DNA from 2 places in the Clostridium sp. CS1-1 genome. Region 1 is predicted to be linked to the other one. Evidence: a T-box and tRNA genes for the amino acid it is inferred to sense, from the RefSeq annotation. Region 1 holds a T-box; the other holds one or more tRNA genes.

Region 1 (4,293 bases):
TTAAGATTACATCTTTCCATACCTAATTGCTTATAATACGGTCTTATTAATCTATACAGATCTATGTGGAGTTGTGGTGCTTCGAAACATATACCATGCTTTTCCATTCGTCTTCTTATAAAAGGTTCATCAAAAGCAATCCCATTATAAGAACACCATTTACTAGTTCCATTTAAATCTTTCACAAGTTTATACAGTATATCTTTTTCGTCCTCTAAACATTCTGCAAAATATTGCTTTATAGAAAAAATTTCATCAGTAATAAATTTTCCAAGTGATATTAATATTATACTATCTTCTCCCTTATCAAAACCTGTAGTCTCAATATCAAAATATGCAACATCAAGCATTTCATAATCATTAAAAATGCTATTATTTATATTTAAGGAGTCATTATATTCCTTAATAAACATTAACCCATCCTCCAAATCATTGTTCATAAAAACTATAAAAATATATTGTCAAATAACTACTCAACTTAAACTTAGTTATCAAGCTTGTTCATATTATTTATCCGATGACTACCCGCTCTAATACTTCCTCCTCCTAAAGAGGAAGTAAAGAGCGGCTACGTCCCTGGATTGGTTCAACTAAGAATCAGGTTGGGTTAAAACCCCATCTGATTCAAGTTTCACTTTATTATATAATAATAACTTAAATTTGCAAATATACAAAAGGCAATGAATATGCTTCACTGCCTTTTGCGATTATATATCCTACATCTTTTCTACAATTTCTAATCCAATAAGCTTTAACCCATTCTTTAACACCTGACAAACTGCCTCTACAAGCTTTAATCTTGCTTTCTTTATTTCTTCATTTTCTGCATTAATTATACTGCATGCATTGTAGAATTTATTAAACCCTTTAGCTACTTCTATTATATATCTTGTTACTATAAAAGGTTCTAGTCTCTCTATAGAATTTAATATAGCTTTGTTAAAGCCTTCAAGAGACTTTACAAGCTCAAACTCTTCTTTAGAACTTAATTTACTATAGTCTACTTCTCCACTAACCGCTTCCGCTCTTCTGAGTATGCTCTTTCCTCTTGCATAACTGTACTGTACGTATGGACCAGTTTCACCATCGAAACTTAGTATTTCACTCCAGTCAAACACTATATCCTTTTCCTTACTATTCTTTAAATAAGTAAATACAACTGCACCTATACCTACCTTTTTAGCAACCTCTTCCTTATTTTCAAGGCTAGGATTTTTTTCATTTATTATTTGTAATGTCTTTTCAACGGACTCTCTTAGTAAGTCTTCAAGTAGTACTACGTCGCCTTTTCTTGTAGATAGTTTTTTATCTGCAAATCTTACAAGCCCATAAGCAACATGATTACACAAATCAGCCCAGTCATTACCCATAAGCTTCAATGTAGTAAATATTTGCTTAAAGTGAAGTGATTGCCCCACTCCAACTACATATATGCTCTTATCAAAATCATAAGTTTTCTTTCTATAAATTGCTGCTGCTAAGTCACGTGTAGCGTATATTGTAGCTCCATCAGCTTTTTTTACAATACATGGAGGCATATTATATTCATCAAGCATTACAACTTTAGCACCATTACTTTCAACCAATAATCCCTTGCTGTCTATTTCTTCTATTACAGCATCCATTTTATCGGAGTAAAAACTTTCTCCAGCATAAGAATCAAATTCAACTCCAAGCATACCATAAACTCTTTCAAACTCTTTTAGGCTTAGATCTTTAAATCTTTGCCACAACTTTACTTCTTCTTCTGAACCGTCTTCTAATTTCTTAAAATACATCCTGCCTTCATCATTTAAAGTTGGGTCTTTCTCCGCTTCATCGTGGAATTTAACATAAATTCTTAACAATTCATTAATAGGCTCTCTTTCTAGAGCTTCTTCATCACACCATCTTTTATATGCTGATATAAGCTTTCCAAACTGAGTTCCCCAATCTCCAAGATGATTTATTCTAACACAATTGTATCCCTGTGAATTTAACATTTCATATAAGGCTCTACCTATAGCGGTGCCAAATAAGTGTCCTACATGAAAAGGCTTTGCAATGTTAACTGATGAATACTCAACACATATATTTTTACCCTCTCCTATACATGATGATCCGTAAGTATCTCCTTCAGTTAATATTTTCTCTACTGTAGTTTTTATAAAATCTGTTTTATCTACAAAAAAGTTTAGATATGGTCCTAAATTTTCAACTCTTTCAAAACCTTCTTTATTAATTTTATCTTTCAACTCTTCTGCTATCATATTTGGTGCTTTTCTTAATGTCTTAGAAAGCTGAAAACAAGGGAAGGCATAATCTCCCATTTCAGGCTTTGGTGGTATCTCAATAAGCTTTTCTAAAGTATCAAGCTCTAATTCTACATTTTCTTTTATTCTTTCTGCAACTAGTTTTTTATAATCCACTTAAAATCCCTCCATTTAGCAATTGATAGTACGATTAATCTGTTTACTTGCTAATTATTTATATAATATTTAATATATATCTGTACCAATCTATATAATAAAAAACCCCGTCATCTGCATAATACAGAGACGGGGTTATATCCGCGGTACCACTCTTTTTGACATGGCTTAATGCCAAGTCCACCTTAAAACTTTAACGCAGTTAACGTCCAACTTGTAGTTTAACAAAATAATTATCAAACCTTTTTCGCAGGCTTCTCAGAGACTCTCTTCTCTTTTAAACTCCTTACAGGCTTCCACCATCCCTGCTCGCTGAAAACTGATTTTCTAAGTCTTTTAAAAAATACTCTTCTCTTCAATGAATTCAATATAAAATTTACATCTAATTATATTATTACTTTTTACCCTTTGTCAACATTTTATTCATTTAAATAACTATAATTTAAACTTTTTGACACTATCTTCAAGCTCAGAGGCCATCTCCGAAAGTAACTGCACACTCTCTGTAACTTCAAGAAGTGCAGCAGATTGTTCTTCCGTTGATGCTGCCACTTGCTCTGTACTTGCTGCTGTGTTTGTAGATATAGACTGAATTGCCTCTATATGCTCATCCATATTATCTATATCAGATTTTGAATTAATAATCATTGCATTTACTCTATCCAAGTTTGTTCTTGTAACATCAAAAGACTTCAAGATTTCATTTAGAGATTTTCCAACCATCGTTACAATAACTTGTCCTTTTTCTGATTCTTTATTTCCCTCTTCAATTGAGTAAAGTGCCTTGTTAGTCTTTTGTTGAGTATCGTTAATCAATTCTTTAATATTATTTGAAAATCTCATTGATTCTTCTGCGAGCTTTCTTACTTCTTCCGCTACTACTACAAATCCTTTTCCAGCTTCTCCAGCTCTAGCGGCTTCAATAGAGGCATTAAGAGCAAGTAGATTTGTTTGGTCCGCTATGCCGTCCATTATTTCAGCAATGTTTCCTATTTCTTTTGATGTTTTCTGTAATTCTGTAATGATCTCTGATGAATAGTTTACACTACTTTTTATTATTTCCATTTGTTTAACCATATCTTGCATTTTTTCTCTACCATCAGATGCAAGTTTACTTGTACTCTCTGAGAATTCAACAACTGTAGTAACTTGATCCTTGATCTCAGCTATGTTATTAACTACACTTTTCATCGCACCTGAAATTTCGTCAGTGGCCATTACCTGTCTCTCTGCTCCATTTGCCATTTCTTGTGTTGATCCTGAAATTTCTTCTGAAACTGCTGCTGCCTGCTGTGCTGAGGCTAAAAGTGCTCTAGAGGAAGATGTTAGTCTTTGTGACATCCCATTTATGTTTGTTGTCATATTTCTTAGATTTTCAATCATATTATTAAAACTTATACCAAGTCTTCCTATTTCATCTCTATTTTTAACTTTTATATTGTTTGTAAGATCTCCCTCTGCTATACGTTCTGCCGTTTCCATTAGGTTTTTTAAAGGGTTTAAATTAGAATTTATAACAAGCCTTAATATATATCCACCGATTATAAACGCAATTAATGATACAATTAAAAAACTCATCATAATACTTGTTAACGCGGCTCTTTCATTTTTCATTGATAGACCAATATCTGCTGCTCCAATAATTTTTCCATTTTCCTTTAAAGGAATTATTACGTCGTAGACCTCTTGTCCTTTATAATTGTATAAAGAAGAATATAGCTTTCCTTGCTGAACCGCTGTTTTACTTCCTATATCAGTTAAGTCTATTCCTATTCTACTCTTATCACTATGTGCAACGGCTTTTAAGTTCGTATCTATCTTTAATGCGTAAACAACATTTTCCTTTTTACCAAGCCTATCTACCAAGCTTTGATCACTAACAGCT
Region 2 (4,293 bases), 2.2 Mb from region 1:
GCACCTCGATGTCGGCTCGTCGCATCCTGGGGCTGAAGTAGGTCCCAAGGGTTGGGCTGTTCGCCCATTAAAGCGGCACGCGAGCTGGGTTCAGAACGTCGTGAGACAGTTCGGTCCCTATCCGTCGCGGGCGTAGGAAATTTGAGAGGAGCTGTCCTTAGTACGAGAGGACCGGGATGGACTGACCTCTGGTGCACCAGTTGTTCCGCCAGGAGCACAGCTGGGTAGCTATGTCGGGACGGGATAAACGCTGAAAGCATCTAAGCGTGAAGCCCACCTCAAGATAAGATTTCCCATAGCGTAAGCTAGTAAGACCCCTTGAAGAACACAAGGTTGATAGGTCAGAGGTGTAAGCATGGTAACATGTTCAGCTGACTGATACTAATAGGTCGAGGGCTTGACCTAATATATCACTGTGCAATTTTGAGAGAACAATTCTTTCAAATAAAAAGTAACAATAAAAATTGATAGAAGCGAGCAGTTCAAGGAAAAGCTTGAGCGAGGAGCAGAGTTTACTTCAGTAAATGAGCACCACAGCGAAGGATTTGACGCAGAAATGCGAAGCTTATAGCAATTTTTGCGAATCTAGTGGTTATGACGTGAAGGCTACACCCGTTCCCATTCCGAACACGATGGTTAAGCTTCACAGTGCCGATGGTACTGCACGGGAGACTGTGTGGAAGAGTAGGTCGCTGCTAGGTAATATGGCCCCTTGGTCAAGCGGTCAAGACACCACCCTTTCACGGTGGTAACAGGGGTTCGATTCCCCTAGGGGTCACCAAAAACCTTGTAAACAATAATATGTTTATAAGGTTTTTTTATTTGCAAAAGTCTGTGTTAATAGTTGAGGTAGGTATTTCTAATTAAGTACCTATCTTGCTTCATTTTTAGGATATGTTTTAAAACCTTGTTGAAAATAGATATTTATTTAAAAAATTAGAACAGAAACATGTAAAAAGAGGTAAACATAAAGAAGGCATATATCATATTCGACATATTAATGCCCTACATATCAATTTAAAAAAATGGATGAAAAGGTTTAATAGTGTTGCGGCAAAATACATAAGCAACTATGTTAAATGGCTTAAATTATTTAATACAGAAGAAAAAATAATCAAGGCTAAAAATTTTATTATTTAAAGTAATATAACGAATTCCTATATCAAAGTAAAAGAGAGCCGGTATACATATAATGCGCTATATATTATGATTATTATGTTATAATAAACAAGTATAACTATCTACAATGATTAGATTAGACAAATAAAAATAAAATGAATTTAAGGTGAAAGAAATGATTATCATAATAACAATTGTAATATCTTTTTTGTGTGGTTCAATCCCAACAGGATATCTACTTACTAAAAAACTATGTAAAGTTGATATAAGAACTAAAGGTAGTGGAAATATAGGTTCAACAAATGTTAAAAGAATTGCAGGAACTAAGATATCTATTATTACTCAGATAATTGATATTTTAAAAGGAGTAATTCCTGTAGTTTTAGGGATGTATTTGGTTAAAACTATAAGTTTACCAATATCATCTAATACATTTATCGCTATTATTGCAATAGCAGTAGTTTTGGGACATGATTATACTCCATTTCTCAAATTTAATGGTGGCAAAGGTGTAAATACAACTCTTGGTGCATTTATTTTGGTTGCACCAGTTCCAACATTAATTGGTGTCGCAGTTCACTTTATATTGCGTCTATTTACGAGTATAGTTTCTGTTAGGTCAATTGCAATAGGAGTAACAATACCTATTATGTGTTTTATTATGAAATTCCCCATTTCAATAGTTGTTTCTACTACAATAGCCTGTGCTTTAATGATAGTTAGACACAAAGATAATCTAATAAGAATTATAAATAACGAAGAAAAATAATAGTTAAATTATATATACAATCATATTTTTATTCGTATTTCTTTTGAAACTAACGACTTCAGGTAGTTTTGATATGGGATAGATTATAGGATCAAATCATTAATTTTAATGTAACAATACTTTGTAAAATTTGAGTATTATAGATATATCATTAGAAATATTGTTAAAGTTATCATATAGTGATAGTGTAGATTCATAGCACCATAGAGATACTTTTACGGTGGTAGTGCAGATGAATTTAACATAGCTTTAAACTGATGATAAAGTTCAAATAGATATTTATATATTTATTCACATGATTATATGAAATATTCAAATTTTAATTATTAAAATATTATAAGGGGGATTTTAGCATGTTCTTTGTTTTAGTTTCTATAATATTATTGATTTTTCCTGTAATTATGATTCATATGATAAAGAGGGAGCGTAGAGGAATAAAAGATAAAGGAACCCCAGATATTAGTTCAAATGATTTTAATGATAGTACTTTACATGATTATAATTATAATATGTTAAGTAGTAGCTTCGACAGTGATAACAGCGGTTGTAACTATAATGATAGCTGTGAATGTAGTGATTGCGGTTGTGACAGTGGAAGCTGTGATTCAGGGGGAAGTTGTGATTAAAGAGTGATGATATAGAAAGGTATAGTAAAAAAACTCAACAATTTTGTTGAGTTTTTTTATTATTGGTGGCTCACCGGGGAATCGAACCCCGGACACCATGATTAAAAGTCATGTGCTCTACCGACTGAGCTAGTGAACCAAATGGCTGGGATAGCAGGATTCGAACCTACGAATACCAGAGTCAAAGTCTGGTGCCTTACCGCTTGGCGATATCCCAATATTTTTAGTGGTCGGGGTGACAGGGATTGAACCTGCGACCTCATGGTCCCAAACCACGCGCGCTCCCATCTGCGCCACACCCCGATACATGGTGCGTCTTAAGGGATTCGAACCCCTGGCACACGCCTTAGAAGGGCGTTGCTCTATCCAACTGAGCTAAAGACGCGTATAATGGAGCGGGTGAAGGGAATCGAACCCTCGTAACTAGCTTGGAAGGCTAGCACTCTACCATTGAGTTACACCCGCATATATAAATCTAGGAAACAAAATAAACATTCTCTAATCCTGTTTAATTGTTTTGTGTATAATTCCTTAACACAATTATATATTATAAGATAAGTGTAGTATTTTGTCAACTATTGTTTTAAAAATAATTTTTTAGCAATCATTGATAAATTTATGTTTTTTTTGATATAATAAATAACAATAATAAAAAGGGGGATTGTTTTATGCAATTTGTACTTACTGGTTATGATGGGAATGATGAGAGGGCACTTGAAAGAAGATTAGCGGCTCGTGAAAAGCACTTAAGTCTTGCTGAATCAATGGCTAATGAAGGAAAGCTTTTATATGCCACTGCACTAATCGATGAAAATGAAAAAATGGTAGGATCAGTTATGGTTATGGAGTTTCCTACAAGAGAGAAGCTTGACGAGTATCTAAAGAATGAACCATATGTTATAGGCAATGTGTGGGAGAAAATTGATATTAAACCTTGTAAGGTTGCTCCGATATTTGCAGGAATGCATAGGTAAGTAGAATAAGAGTTTATTAAGTTTTTAAAATGAATATTGATATAAATTATGAGAAGATGATCTTTTAGGTTGTCACCCTATAATTTATATCTTTTTAATTTTAAAAAGTATATCATTATGCCCTTTAAAAGTAAAAGGATATAAAGAAATAAAATGTGCATACAAAACATGTAACATAATATATATATTTAATAAAATAGAAAATAATTTAAGATTTGGACCAATAAGAAACTAATGAATTTTATAATATGATAATAAGTAGAGTACCATACTTTATTATTTTTGATTCCTAAGTATTTAAGCTAAAAAACTTACATAAAGCAATGATGAAAAACATTACTAATTTAGGTTAAATAATACCATTGATAACTTCCACTTTATAGTGTATCATAATAACTGTCAGGTAGATAAATGTACCTGATATTGAGAGTTTAAAATTAAATAATTTAACAAAAATGCGTTTATAGATTTTTTAGATACACTTATAACTCTAGTGTTATATTTGATAATATGGGGGCGTATTTGGTTTCGACGGGGGTATGTTGTATCTGGGAAGCGAGTCGAGGGAACCTGTGGACCCGCGTTAAAAAACTATGGGATTAAAGATAAACGCAAACGATAATTTTGCATTAGCAGCTTAGTCTGCTACGTTCTACCTTTGAGTACCGCGGCTTAGGATAGGGCGTCGACAGCGGTGAACCGAGTCCAGCAAAGCTTTGAGCTGGAAACGGAATTTATGAAGCTACTAAAATCAGAAGCCTGTCCTTAGGCGCCTGGTAGAGGGAATATTAAACTAAGGACTGCA

The links. A T-box is a leader RNA that pairs with one kind of tRNA and senses whether it is charged. The one in region 1 lies ahead of argS (arginine--tRNA ligase), so its partner is inferred to be a tRNA-Arg.
Region 2: it encodes a tRNA-Arg, which carries the amino acid that the T-box ahead of argS (arginine--tRNA ligase) is inferred to sense. The anticodon was not compared.

What each region holds. Positions count from the first base shown of each region.
Region 1 covers NZ_CM148680.1:3,433,206-3,437,498, forward strand. The annotation lists gene AC0N0V_RS16195 (ribonuclease H-like domain-containing protein) at 1-413, opposite strand, end outside; gene argS (arginine--tRNA ligase) at 717-2,408, opposite strand; T-box leader at 2,531-2,776, opposite strand; gene AC0N0V_RS16205 (methyl-accepting chemotaxis protein) at 2,844-4,293, opposite strand, start outside.
Region 2 covers NZ_CM148680.1:627,323-631,615, forward strand. The annotation lists rRNA gene AC0N0V_RS02750 (23S ribosomal RNA) at 1-405, shown strand, start outside; rRNA gene rrf (5S ribosomal RNA) at 585-701, shown strand; tRNA gene AC0N0V_RS02760 (tRNA-Glu) at 707-781, shown strand; partial or broken gene AC0N0V_RS02765 (IS1595 family transposase) at 937-1,137, shown strand; gene plsY (glycerol-3-phosphate 1-O-acyltransferase PlsY) at 1,295-1,888, shown strand; gene AC0N0V_RS02775 (hypothetical protein) at 2,242-2,514, shown strand; tRNA gene AC0N0V_RS02780 (tRNA-Lys) at 2,578-2,653, opposite strand; tRNA gene AC0N0V_RS02785 (tRNA-Gln) at 2,657-2,731, opposite strand; tRNA gene AC0N0V_RS02790 (tRNA-Pro) at 2,742-2,817, opposite strand; tRNA gene AC0N0V_RS02795 (tRNA-Arg) at 2,823-2,899, opposite strand; tRNA gene AC0N0V_RS02800 (tRNA-Gly) at 2,906-2,979, opposite strand; gene AC0N0V_RS02805 (YciI family protein) at 3,183-3,488, shown strand; RNA gene ssrA (transfer-messenger RNA) at 4,001-4,293, shown strand, end outside.